3 regions of the Lysinibacillus sp. NPDC097287 genome follow, and region 3 is predicted to be linked to each of the others. Evidence: predicted binding sites of a transcription regulator. Region 3 holds the regulator's gene; each other region holds the start of a gene.
What was found. Region 3 encodes LexA, which represses DNA repair genes until DNA is damaged. Its sites were predicted from a motif close to CGAACATATGTTCG; they were not measured.
Positions count from the first base shown of each region.

Region 1 (4,684 bases), on a different contig from region 3:
ATATCGCAGGTGCTGGTAAATTCCAAGAATCGAGCTCATTTTCTTCTTTATTTAATGTAAACCACCATCAACACCACCACCATCAGCAAATGGAACAACCTTGTGAACCGCAACCACCAATGATGCCGAATTGGCAATTTGATCAATGTCACTGTCAACCGCCATGCCCACCATTTGCGCCATGGATGCCACCGCAACATTTCCCCGGTGGGATGACGCCTTATCGATGGTGAAAACGTGTATATCGTTGAGGAATTAAAGCCTAATATCTGGAAGTATAAATATGAATCCAATTATTATTTTGTGAAAAGAGCGAAGCAATTAGAAGTTGCTGAAAAAGTAAGAACGATTCATCAGCAACTAGCTCATTTTGAGCCTTCGCTTGCATTACCGTTAGTACCGAGTGATGATGAACAACTTATTGTGCAATTATGGCAAGAAGGTAGTCATAGTGCAGATTTCTCGAAGAAAAAGGATCGACAGCAATCGCTTGATTTATTAATTTCATTGCATGATTCGTCTAGAAATATTGCTTGGCAACAAGTGCAAGGATTGCACCAACACTCACAACTATTAAAATGGCAAATGCGTTTGATGCGCTTTAAAAGTCGACGCAATGAGATACGTGCGTTTTTAACGAAAGAAGAGGTTGCACAAATACTCAAATATAGCGAAAAAGCGATACGACTTATTGAAATGGAAGATGTGCAGGAAAAGGAATTAACGCTATTGCATGGAGATGTGGTGCATCATAATTTTCTATGGTGCACTGATGGGGAACTACGTTTTATAGATTTTGACTTGGCTCATTTAGGTGAGGCAGATGATGAATATATCTTATGGCTACACCGAGTATTGCCGGCAGTGGATTATGATTTAGAAAAGTTATTGGTCGAATTACCACAACTGAAGCGCTTAGATAAAAGAAAACTACATCGATTAAAATTTCCTAATGAGCTATTACGTGAATGGTTGTATGTGTTGGATTTACCACTAAATCAACAGATGGTGTTTTTAGATTATTTACTACCATTTACGAAACGCGCGCTCACATATTGGCCAAGATTGTGGTACGATAGTGATAGATTTGTAGAGACATAATAGCATATAAAAATAGCTGAGAATGACCGTTGACATGACGGTCATTCTTTTTCCCATTGGTTGTAAAGAGGGTACTTTCACCTTTTCTTTTTGTCGAGCATTCGTTCGCTATATGCTATAATCGATAACGATGAATGTGAGGGATTTTAGATGTATGATTATTTAAAAGGACAAGTAACACGTATTACGCCTGAATATATTGTGCTAGAGCAACACGGAATTGGCTGGCAGTTAAATACCCCAAATCCATTTGCTTTCCGTATGAGTGCAACAGAGCAGCAAATCTATGTACATTTGCATGTGCGTGAGGATGCACAGCTTTTATATGGGTTTCCGACTTTAGATCAGCGTGAGCTATTCCGCAAGCTCATTTTAGTGTCAGGTATTGGCCCTAAGGGAGCACTTGCCATTTTAGCGACAGGGAATCCACAACAAGTGATTAGCGCGATTGAACGTGAGGACGAGCCGTTCTTAGTGAAGTTCCCAGGTGTTGGGAAGAAAACTGCGCGTCAAATGATCCTCGATTTAAAAGGCAAGCTAGGCGCACTTTTAGACACGATTGAATTGCCAAGTATGGAGGATGAGTTGCCGTTATTCGGCGTCAACCCACATAAGCATGAGTTAGAAGAAGCGTTATTAGCATTAATGGCACTCGGTTATTCAGAAAAGGAATTGGACAAAATTCGTCCGCGACTTGAGGAAAATGACAGTCTGCAAACGACAGATGCGTATATGAAGCAGGCGTTACAATTGTTATTGAAATTGACATAATGAAAGGAGGGTGAGCTCATGTCGGAACGATTAATAAATGGTGAAGCAGGCACTTTTGATGAGCAATTTGAATTATCTTTACGTCCACAGCGTTTATCGCAGTATATTGGACAACATAAAGTAAAAGAAAATCTTCAAATTTTCATTGAAGCGGCAAAGCTTCGTCAGGAAAGTTTAGATCATGTGCTCTTATATGGTCCTCCTGGGCTTGGTAAGACGACGCTCGCTGCTGTAATTGCCAATGAAATGAATGTTAATGTGCGCATGACGAGTGGACCAGCGATTGAGCGACCTGGGGATTTAGCGGCAATTTTAAGCTCGCTTGAACCGGGAGACGTGTTATTTATCGATGAAATCCATCGCTTACCTCGTGCGATTGAGGAAGTATTGTATCCGGCTATGGAAGATTTCTGTCTAGATATTGTCGTTGGAAAAGGCCCTGAAGCACGTTCGGTACGATTAGATTTACCACCGTTTACACTCGTTGGAGCAACGACGAGAGCTGGGGCTTTATCAGCACCACTACGAGATCGATTTGGTGTACTTTTGCGCTTAGAATATTATGATGATGCTTCACTTGCTGAGATTGTTGTGCGCAGTGCGCATTTATTTGATGTGGAAATTGAGCAGGTAGCTGCTGGTGAAATGGCGAGACGTTCCCGTGGGACTCCGCGTATTGCAAATCGTTTATTGAAACGAGTGCGAGATTATGCACAGGTTCTCGGAGATGGTATGATTACTGATGGGCTTGCTAAACAAGCACTCGAACTGTTACAAGTTGATCCAAGAGGACTCGACCATATTGACCATAAGCTTGTAACCAATATGATTGAGCGCTTCCAAGGAGGTCCTGTAGGTCTGGATACACTGGCTGCATCTATTGGTGAAGAACGTGTGACAATTGAGGATGTGTACGAGCCATATTTAATGCAAATTGGTTTAATCCAGCGTACGCCAAGGGGACGCGTGGCTACACATCTTGCCTACGAACATTTTGGATATGAGTATCCTCAACAAACATAAAAGAAGGAAGTATTTACAATGCGTGTAGAAGATTTTGATTTTGAATTACCAGAGGAACTAATTGCGCAAACACCACTTGTGGATCGTACTGCAAGTCGTTTAATGGTTGTGACACCAGCTTCAGAGAAAGTGGAGCACCACAAATTTGCGCATATATTAGATGAGCTAAATGCAGGAGACTGCCTAGTGTTAAATGATACACGTGTATTACCAGCCCGTTTAATGGGTGTAAAAGAGGAAACAGGTGCACATATCGAAGTACTACTGTTAAAACAAACAGCTGGTACAGATGAATGGGAGACACTTGTGAAGCCTGCAAAACGAGTGAAAGTAGGCACTGTTGTTACGTTCGGTGAAGGTTTACTGACTGCCACTTGTACCGGTGAATTGGACCATGGCGGACGCTTGTTCGAATTTAAGTATGACGGTATTTTCTATGAAATTTTAGAGCAGCTTGGTGAGATGCCACTGCCTCCGTATATTCGTGAAAAGTTAGATGACCAGGATCGCTATCAAACGGTATATGCTAAAGAGCGTGGTTCTGCTGCAGCACCAACAGCAGGTCTTCATTTCACAGAAGAATTATTAGAACAAGTTAAAGCAAAAGGTGTAGAAATTGTATTTATCACACTACATGTTGGACTTGGAACATTCCGTCCAGTAAGTGTAGACTCCATTGAAAACCACGAAATGCATTCCGAGTTTTATAGTGTGACGGAAGAAGCGGCACAGGTCATTAATCGTGTCAAAGCAAACGGCGGCAATGTCGTTGCAGTTGGTACAACTTCGACGCGCACGTTAGAAACAATCGGCTCAAAATATGATGGTGAAGTACGTGCTGAGCAAGGTTGGACTTCAATCTTCATTTATCCAGGCTATGAATTCTCAGTCGTAGATGGTTTAATCACAAACTTTCATTTACCAAAATCAACACTTGTAATGCTTGTGAGTACACTAGCGACACAAGAAACTATTTTAAGTGCATACAACCAAGCAGTTGCAGAAAAATATCGCTTCTTTAGCTTTGGTGATGCGATGTTTATTCGACCAAAAAATAAATAATATTAATAATCAGTGGAAGTCAGTCTAAGAGCGGTACATCCTGCGCAAACGGCTGACTGACTCGCATCGTGCGAGCCTCTGTGTTTATTCAAGATAAGAGAGGGTTTTTTACTTTATGACACAACCAGCAATTCGTTATGAACTACTTCATACATGTAAGCAAACAGGAGCACGCCTTGGTATCGTGCATACACCACACGGCTCATTTGAAACACCAGCATTTATGCCAGTAGGGACACAAGCAACAGTTAAAACGATGTCTCCGGAAGAGTTAAAAGAAATGAATGCCGGCATTATTCTTTCAAATACGTATCATTTATGGCTACGTCCAGGTAATGATATCGTGAAAGAAGCAGGCGGTCTGCATAAATTCATGAACTGGGATCGTCCAATCTTAACAGATTCAGGTGGCTTCCAAGTGTTCTCACTTAGCCAATTCCGTAAAATTGAAGAAGAAGGCGTACATTTCCGTAATCACTTAAATGGGGACAAGCTTTTCCTAAGTCCAGAAAAAGCGATGGAAATCCAAAATGATTTAGGTTCTGATATTATGATGGCATTTGATGAATGTCCACCATACCCTGCAACACATGAATATATGTTGAAATCAGTAGACCGTACAACTCGTTGGGCAAAGCGCTGTAAAGATGCACATGCTCGTCCAGAAGATCAAGGTTTATTTGGTATTATTCAAGGTGGGGAATACGAAGATTTACGACGTCGTTCT
Region 1 covers NZ_JBIWCX010000012.1:38,378-43,061, forward strand. Annotated here, with positions in the region: gene ACIQ2D_RS15965 (LysM peptidoglycan-binding domain-containing protein) at 1-233, shown strand, start outside; gene ACIQ2D_RS15970 (phosphotransferase) at 238-1,101, shown strand; gene ruvA (Holliday junction branch migration protein RuvA) at 1,252-1,872, shown strand; gene ruvB (Holliday junction branch migration DNA helicase RuvB) at 1,891-2,895, shown strand; gene queA (tRNA preQ1(34) S-adenosylmethionine ribosyltransferase-isomerase QueA) at 2,914-3,957, shown strand; gene tgt (tRNA guanosine(34) transglycosylase Tgt) at 4,073-4,684, shown strand, end outside.
Region 1: a site for LexA is predicted at 1,196-1,209, ahead of ruvA (Holliday junction branch migration protein RuvA). Genes of this name have one in related genera too.

Region 2 (4,684 bases), 130 kb from region 3:
GATATCCCCAATTCTTGTGCATGCTTAGGAGAAAGCACCTCAATTTCTTTCCCTAAATATTGAATACTACCTTCATCTTTTTTATAGATGCCTGATAAAATCTTCATTAATGTGGATTTTCCTGCGCCATTCTCACCAACCAACGCTAATACTTCTCCTGCATGAAGCGTTAATTGTACATTTGACAACGCCTTGACGCCTGGAAACGACTTGGAAACGTTTTCAATTTTCAGTATTGGCTTCACTTGGCCACCTCACTTTGTATGCATGTTGGTTTCTCTGTATAGAAATTTGAATTTCTTTAATATTCATCTACCCAAAACATCTATTACTGTATCTTTGCATATATAACTTCTCTCCCTTGTAACAGGGTTTCTAGTACGTGCTTATTAACTGCTTCATCAACAACAACTTTTGTAATGAGTTGATGGCTGCCAATACAAGAAAATGCTCTTTTATTTAACTTACTGTGATCCATTAATAATATTTTTTCATTTGCATTTAAGGCCATTCTTCGTTTAATCATTGCTTGCTGTTCATTGGAATCACTTATCCCCCACTTTTCATCTAACCCCTCACACGAAAAGAACATTTTATCCACGTGGTACTTATCAATTGCTTCAATTGTTTGAGGACCAAATAATGCCGGTGATGTTTTTGACAAGGTTCCTCCAAGTACTGTAACTTGAATATTTGAATGCTTCCCTAGCTCTATAGCAATCGATAGCGCATTCGTTAATACGATTAACGAGATGTTAGGTAATTTCTTTGCCATATATAATGCTGTTGAACTAGCATCTAAAAATAATATGTCATTCTCTTGGATTAACTGAACAGCTGCTGTAGCAATTGCATCTTTCTCTTGCTGAAACAGTATTTCTCGTTGTATAAAAGGCAGTTCGATATCATCAGCTTCCATGGAAACTGCCCCTCCATGTGTTCTTGTTAGCTTCCCCTCTGCTTCTAGCTTTTCTAAATCCCTACGAATCGTTTCCTCTGTGACTTGAAAAAGCTTACTTAACACAGATACTTTGACATTTTGATGTTTGTTCACCTTATATATAATTTGCTTTTGTCTTTCAATTGCTAACATATATCCTCCTCATTTCTGTGAACGCACTTATGTTCCTTTTCAATGATGCCTTTTTTTAAGATAACATTCGCATAAATTGCTGTTTCACTCGTTGCTACTATGGCATAGGCTTTTTTAGCTCTTTCATAAAATGCAAAGCGTCCTAATTTGTATGGTGCAAATTGACTATTATCTGTCTTCCCTAGTATTTCTGCGTAGGTTGACCAAATTTCTGGTGTTTCTGTTTCTGGACCATGCATCATATACACAACAGCAAAATCAGCATAGGAATCTAAAGGGAGGAGTGTTAATACATCCTCTAGCACAGTAGGAATTGACACGCCAGATAACGGAATTGCTTTGTTTGTGTGTGAGTATGTTGGAAAATTTCCATCAGCTAGCACAATTTCATCACCATGTCCCATTTCCATTAGTACTTTTAATAACTCTGGTGAAAGCGACTTTGGGATATGCTTTAACATGATTTGCATCACCTTCTTTTTGGGTTTTATCAGCAAAAACAAAAAAATCAAAAAATATCAAACACAAAACCATTAATTACATATATGTTTTTCACAAAAGAATATGTATAAATTTTTAAAAAAATTCTTTTTTTAGACACAAAAACACCCATCAATGTGATGGGTGTTTTCAAAAATCTTATTTATCTTCCTCTAAAAGAAGTCGTAATTCTTCGTCCTCGTCTTCTTCATCATGTGCTGCAATTGTGTAGGATGCAGCGGCAATACCATAAGAAGCACGGATTTTATTGGCGATTTCCTCCAATACAGCAGTGTTCTCTTTTAAATATTGTTTGGCATTTTCGCGTCCTTGTCCTAGGCGTTCGTCACCATAAGCGTACCAAGAACCACTTTTTTGTACGATGTCTAATTCAACACCTAAATCTACAGTTTCGCCTTCTTTAGAAATACCTTCACCATACATAATATCAACTTCAGCAGTTCTAAATGGCGGTGCTACCTTGTTTTTCACGATTTTAATTTTTGTACGGTTACCCATGATGTCATTACCTTGTTTAATCGCTTCTGCACGACGAACTTCTAATCGTACTGAACTATAGAATTTAAGGGCACGACCACCAGGAGTTGTTTCTGGATTCCCGAACATCACACCAATTTTTTCACGGATTTGGTTAATGAAAATAGCAATTGTTTTAGATTTATTAATAGCACCTGATAGCTTACGTAATGCTTGTGACATTAAACGTGCTTGTAAACCAACGTGAGAGTCACCCATATCGCCCTCGATTTCAGCCTTTGGTACAAGTGCTGCTACAGAGTCGATAACGATAATATCAATGGCACCACTACGTACTAATGCTTCAGCAATTTCAAGCGCTTGTTCACCAGTATCTGGCTGAGACAGTAGTAATTCGTCAATGTTAACACCTAATTTTTGTGCATAAATTGGATCTAACGCGTGCTCAGCATCGATAAATGCTGCCTGACCACCATTTGCTTGTACTTCCGCAATCGCATGAAGTGCTACTGTTGTCTTACCAGAAGATTCTGGACCGTAAACTTCGATAATACGTCCACGAGGATAACCACCAACACCTAAAGCTGCGTCAAGTGCTAATGAACCACTTGAAGACGTTGCGATTTCTAAATCTGTTCTTTCGCCAAGTTTCATAATTGACCCTTTACCGAAATTCTTTTCAATTTGTTTTAAAGCCTGTTCTAAGGCTGCTTTACGATCACTCAATGTATTTCCTCCTTTGAAAACGTTCACTGTTTTTGTCTATCTCTACTATACTTGTTTTTGAGAAAACACGCAAGAAAAAAGCGAACGTTTATTCGATTTTTCTTCAAAATAAAAATTTGGATAAGTTTTCCCTATCCAAATTCTCATTTTCAAATATTTCGTTATCGTTTTGAAAAGCCTCGTTCCACAAGCAATTGCATTAAGTAATGACAGGTAAACTTCACCGCTCGCAAACGATTTGTATTACGCATGCCCGATAAATGCAGTAAGTACGTAATTGGTTCTTCATCATCAATAGCGATACCAATCCATACAGTTCCTACTGGCTGATGATCATGTGCTGTTGGACCAGCTGCACCAGTAAGCCCGATACCAATATTCGTGTTGAATTTGGCGCGAACTGCACTAGCCATTGCAGATGCACATTCACTACTGACAATGCCATGTGTATCTAATAATTCCTTGGAGATACCAAGTTGCTTCACCTTTGTATCTTCTGTATACGTGACAACCCCGCCAATGAGCGTTCCTCCTACACCGGGAATTTCAGCAAGCTCTGATTGAAATAAACCTGCTGTTAAGCTTTCCGCTGCAGAAATCGTGAGCTCATTATCTAACAGCATTTCCACTGTTTTAGATGCTAGAGAATCATCGTCAGTACCATATTGGTAATCGCCAACAATTGCTTGGATTTCAGCCACTTTCTCCGCAATGAGCTGCTGTGCTTCACCTTCTGTTTCTGCCTTTGCTGTCACACGTAATGTCACTTCACCGTCAGATGCAAGGGGTGCAACTGTTGGATTAGTTTGCGCATCTAAAATATCTTGGACGCGATCTTCTAACTCTGCCTCACCAATGCCATAAAAGCGCATTACATGAGATGAGATAACCCCACCAGCATTTAACAAAGATACAAGCTTTGGTTTTGCTTCAAATTGGAACATTGGCTCCAACTCTTTCGGAGGACCTGGCAGCAAAATATATGTACGCCCATCCTTTGTGAGAATCATCCCAGGAGCCATTCCATGATGGTTTGCTAGTACATCACTACTCGCTAACACAAGTGCCTGCTTCCGATTGTTATCTGTCATTGCCCGACCACGTTTTGCAAAAAAATGTTCTATCGAAGTTAGAGCAACTTCATCAAATACCAAATCGACACCTAAATGACGTGCAATGGCCTCCTTCGTTAAATCATCTTTCGTTGGCCCAAGCCCACCAGAGAAAATAATACAATCCGCTCGCGATTCTGCTACTTTAATCGCTTCTACTAAGCGGTTTGAATTATCTCCGACCACAGTATGATAAAATACGTTAATCCCAAGCTCCGACAGTTGACTAGAAATAAATTTTGCATTGGTATTCGTAATTTGACCCAAAAGTAACTCTGAACCAACCGCAATGATTTCAGCATTCATGATCCACAAGACCCCTCTTATTTAGACTCAAGTAACACACGACGATTTAAATAGAAATAATCCCATCCAGACCAAAGTGTAAAGAACAGTGCAATATATAACATAATTGTATCAAACGGGATACCTATTAATGTAAAAATTGTATTGTGTAAAATTGCAGCTGCAATGGCAACAATTTGTGCCCAAGTTTTAATCTTCCCAAGTTGGTTCGCCGCTACGACTTCGCCACCACCAGCTAAAATTAAACGTAATCCAGTTACAGCAAACTCTCTGCTAATAATGATAATAATCACCCAAGCTGGAGCCATACCAAGCTCAACCATTAAAATAAAGGCCGCGGATACAAGTAATTTATCTGCAAGTGGATCTAAAAACTTTCCAAACGTTGTGACAAGGTTATATTTTCTTGCATAATAGCCATCTACCCAGTCTGTTGTAGAAGCAATAATAAAAATAAGAGCACCAATAA
Region 2 covers NZ_JBIWCX010000001.1:499,209-503,892, forward strand. Annotated here, with positions in the region: gene ACIQ2D_RS02310 (sugar ABC transporter ATP-binding protein) at 1-245, opposite strand, end outside; gene ACIQ2D_RS02315 (DeoR/GlpR family DNA-binding transcription regulator) at 329-1,093, opposite strand; gene ACIQ2D_RS02320 (RbsD/FucU family protein) at 1,087-1,554, opposite strand; gene recA (recombinase RecA) at 1,733-2,797, opposite strand; gene ACIQ2D_RS02330 (competence/damage-inducible protein A) at 2,959-4,215, opposite strand; gene pgsA (CDP-diacylglycerol--glycerol-3-phosphate 3-phosphatidyltransferase) at 4,233-4,684, opposite strand, start outside.
Region 2: a site for LexA is predicted at 2,879-2,892, ahead of recA (recombinase RecA). Genes of this name have one in related genera too.

Region 3 (4,684 bases):
AAATTTCTAACAACATCGTATCCATTTCATTTAACTGTACCGGTCCTGAATCTTGCATCGAAAAAACATCTGTTTCCGTTTTTTGCAATAAATGAAGAACCGCCATACGAGCATTACCACGACCTAAACGTGTTTCATCTTGAACGAACAGAGCATTCACGCCTTCTTCTTTAATAAAATCTAACATTTCAAGGAGTCCTTCTCGCTCAACATCATAGCCACTATGCTTGTCTTTGAAGACACCTTTTACATTGTAGTCTTGCTTTTTTGCATAGCTCACAAGTTCATCTTCTTGTCGCTCGAGTGATGAGCTTTGCGTCTCCTTTTCTGTACTAACACGGCAATAGACGACAGCCGATTGTTTTTCATTCATCATTGTTCATTTCTCGCAATTTCTATTGTATTGATGGGCCTAGCTTGATCGCCAACTACTGGAATAACTAATAACTTTCCTGCCACGATTTTTGCATCTGTTAATTCATTTTTTAGCTTAACGATTTGTATCCACTCATCTGTAGACATTTTACCACGATGTTGTTCGCCTAACGACCATAAGCTATCGCCGTGTTTGATATGAATCTCTGTATATGTAATATCTCCAGGATCGGTTATTAGGAGATATCCCGCAAATAACACGCAAGCTCCTAGTAAAATTGAAATATGTACGTTCTTTTTCATCCAACTCATTACCAATTTCCCCTTTTCGAATGTTTGTTCGGAATGTATGTTCTCATAATAAAACGAACAAATGTTTTTGTCAAACACTTTTCGAACCTATGTTTGCATACATGTTCGCATTCTGCTATACTATTTAATAAGGAAAACGAGTACATAAAAGTTAAAGAGGTGAGCATTATGAAAAAAGTTTCGAAAAGGCAAGAGGACATTTTGGCATTCATCAAAGAAGAGGTTCGCGCTAAAGGTTATCCACCATCTGTACGCGAGATTGGAGAAGCTGTAGGACTTGCTTCTAGCTCGACTGTGCACGGTCATTTAGCACGTTTAGAGCAAAAAGGCTTAATTCGCCGTGACCCGACAAAACCACGCGCTATCGAGATCCTAGAGCCTGAAGATACAATCCAAAAGCAAAGCGTCATTCATGTACCATTAGTTGGTAAAGTAACAGCAGGTTCACCGATTACAGCGATTGAAAACATTGAGGAATACTTCCCATTACCAGACACATATGGTACTAGTGAAGATCAGTTATTCATGCTAGAAATTATGGGTGAGTCAATGATTGAAGCAGGTATTTTGGACGGAGATTTAGTCATTGTAAAGCAAAAATCAACTGCGAATAACGGGGATATTGTTGTAGCAATGACAGAAGAAGACGAAGCAACAGTCAAACGCTTCTATAAAGAAAAAACACATTTCCGCCTTCAGCCTGAAAATGCAACAATGGAACCGATTATCGTGAACCAAGTTTCGATTTTAGGACAAGTAGTTGGTCTATATCGTCGCGTACACTAATAAAAGACAAAGCTGTCCCATTAGTCAGGACTTGACTGAATAGGACAGCTTTATTTGTGTTATGCTTCTCTCTTATATTTCAAACTAGCTTCTACGAATGCGTTAAATAGTTTTTTTGCGACTTCATCTCCAGCAAGTGCTTGTTCTTCTGGATGCCACTGAACAGCTAAACAAAATGGCAATGATTGATGTGATACGGCTTCGATGATCCCATCATTCGACTTCGCCACAACTTTTAATGTCTCACCCACCACATTAATCGCCTGGTGATGATATGAATTGACCGCAATTTGCTCTCGCTCAACAATTTGCATTAATACATTATCTTGCTCGATATTTACATAATGCGTTGCCACACCACGTGCTGCTTGTTGTGTATGCTTTAGCAGTTTACTACTATGATATTCCGAATCAATATCTTGATAAAGCGTGCCACCTAGTGCGACATTAAGCAATTGAATACCACGACATATCCCGAAAATCGGCATTTGTCTCGCAATCGCAGCGTTTGTCAGGGTAAGCTCAACTGTATCTCTTTCCGGGTAAATCTGCCCTAATTTTGGCGACGGCTCTGCGCCAAAATGAAATGGATGTACATCGTGACCACCAGATAGTAATAACCCGTCAGATATAGATAAAATTTGTGCGACGTCCGCCTCTACACCAAAAGGTAGTATCATCGGAATTCCGCCCGCTTCTAGTACACTCTTACTATATGCCGCATTTAAGCGCGAAGATAAATCATCCTCCGCACAAGCAGTAATTGCAATAATCGGTTTCAAAACAACATTCCCCCATTAAGTTTAATTTCTACCAAAGCCCTAAGTACCAATTTGTCATTACATCACCATAAAAATAAACAATGATCGCCGCTAGTGCAATCGACGGCCCAAATGGCACAGGCGTTTTTCTCCCCTGTCCTCGTGAACGTAAGACCACGATGCCGACAATCATACCAATAACTGCCGCTAAAAACAACGTCAGTAACGAGCCGAGTGTGCCGAGTACGAGCCCGATTAAAAAGAACAACTTGATATCCCCACCGCCCATGCCACCTCGCGATAACACAGCAATACTATATAATATGCCAAACAATACGAATGCCCCTAGTAAACTATCCCACCAAGGCGTTAACGGTGACACCATACGTCCAATTACCAGCAATGGTAAAAAGAAAAGCAGCACCTTATCAGGAATCAGCATATATGCTACATCCGACACAACAATAATAACTAATAATGAAATAAATAAAATGGCCACAGCAAACTCTGCACTAAACCCTAACTGCCAATAAGCAAACGCAAACAACACGCCTGTCACAAGCTCCATAAACGGATAAATCCACGAAATCTTTTGCCCACAACCTCGACACTTCCCAGCTAAACATAAAAACGATAGCACTGGGACTAAATCGAGCACTTTTAGTTGTCGTTGACACGTCATGCAATGTGAAGTTGGCGCCACAATCGACTCCTTCATAGGCACACGTAAACCCACCAAGTTAAAAAATGACCCAAACACAAGCCCAAACACAAAAACCATACTTGTATAAACAATTTCCACGATATCTTCCCCCTAAACTAAGAGGCGCCCATACCATTTACGTATGCGCGCCTACTCTTCATTTTTCTCCTTCATAATAGAAGGTCGTTATTTGTACATTTGCCTTCACTGTAGGATCTGCACCCTCTTGGAGTTGCTCTTCTTCTCCTGGTGAAGAGATACTTAACGTATCAATTTTCATAATACGTTCAATTTGCTCTATTTCTTGTAAGAAATCTTGTAAAGCTTGCAGATCAAGTGCTGCGATATCAATACTAAACGTGACAAGCTTTAATTGCTCTGGCAAAGATTCCTTTGCGATAGTCGAAACAGGTAGCTCATCAGTTGTGGCCACTGTCTCTCCCCCTGTTTGCTGAGTATCAGTTGTATTTCCGTCTGTTGCAGATGCACCCTGAGCTACTTCCTCATCCATTACAGGTGCGTTGGGATCCGTAATTGTGGAATCTACAACCAGTGAATCATAGTTATTGAAACTAATCGATTCTACCAACGTACCCGTTACTGCTTCAATTTCCGCTATAGCTAAAAGTACTTTTTCTATTTCTCTCGTTTGTGGTACTTTTTGTCGTAATGTTAAACTATTTGATAGAGAAGTTTGTTGTGTCTCATCTATGAATGTAATTTGCTCTTGCAAGCTTTTAATCTCTTGATTTAAGGTACTGAGCGTACTTTCCATTGCGTTCACTTCATCTAACTTTGGTGATAGCACATAGGAATACACTGCGAACAAAATCGCAGCAATTAAAGCTGTCAAAAGAAGAATGGCTGAATTTTTACTACTTGTTATTGAATTCATCCTTCTCCCCCTTTAGCTAAATATGCATAATCGATAAACATCTTAATCGTAACCGAATAGCGTGGTATTTCTTTGAGTTTATCTTCTAATTTCTTGTCTTCCGTTTGTTCTCCAAGTGCTACTTTAAAGTTTTCAATTGTGTCTACTTGAATATCTCTAAAATAATCACTTGTTCCTAGTTTTTCTATATAGCTTGAAATAGCATTCATCGTCTCAAAATCAATTGTTACTGTCACATTTTCTTCCCCAAACGTATACCCACGTAAAAATGTATTCCCCGGTAAAAATACCAACGTTTCATTTATTAATGGTGTGACGGGATAAGATACATTCTCTACAAATTTAACTGATTGCGCAAGCGACCCTGCGTTAATATTATTCTTTGTATCAAACTCCTGTTGAAGTGCATTACGTTGCGTTGTTAGCTCTAACTCCTGCTTTGATAAAGTGGTGATATCACTTTTTGCCCCAAAATATATGACAATCATAGACGCTAGCACAATCGCTGTAATCGCTATTAACACAGCATATAGCAATGTAGGTGAAGCATTTTCCTTTTCTATATTGGGCAAAAGGTTAATGTCAGGTACCATCAGTTAACCTCCTTTAACGCAAGTCCAAGTAATGTCGCAAATGACTCCGAAAATGCTGGGAAGTGCTTTTGAATACTCCCATTGTTGACAACTTTTAAAGGCGTATCAAAATTATTACTTAATAAATCAGCAATCGACTGTAAAATAGGATTATCTCCTAATGTAATTATTTCATCGACTGCTTTTTCACCTTTATGCAAAGAGAATTTAAAGAAATTCATCATACGTTCAATTTCCAGTACCTGATCTGTCACGACCA
Region 3 covers NZ_JBIWCX010000001.1:373,395-378,078, forward strand. Annotated here, with positions in the region: gene ACIQ2D_RS01730 (YneB family resolvase-like protein) at 1-376, opposite strand, end outside; gene yneA (cell division suppressor protein YneA) at 373-687, opposite strand; gene lexA (transcriptional repressor LexA) at 856-1,473, shown strand; gene ACIQ2D_RS01745 (gamma-glutamyl-gamma-aminobutyrate hydrolase family protein) at 1,533-2,255, opposite strand; gene ACIQ2D_RS01750 (prepilin peptidase) at 2,284-3,036, opposite strand; gene ACIQ2D_RS01755 (potassium transporter) at 3,095-3,832, opposite strand; gene ACIQ2D_RS01760 (hypothetical protein) at 3,829-4,425, opposite strand; gene pilM (type IV pilus biogenesis protein PilM) at 4,425-4,684, opposite strand, start outside.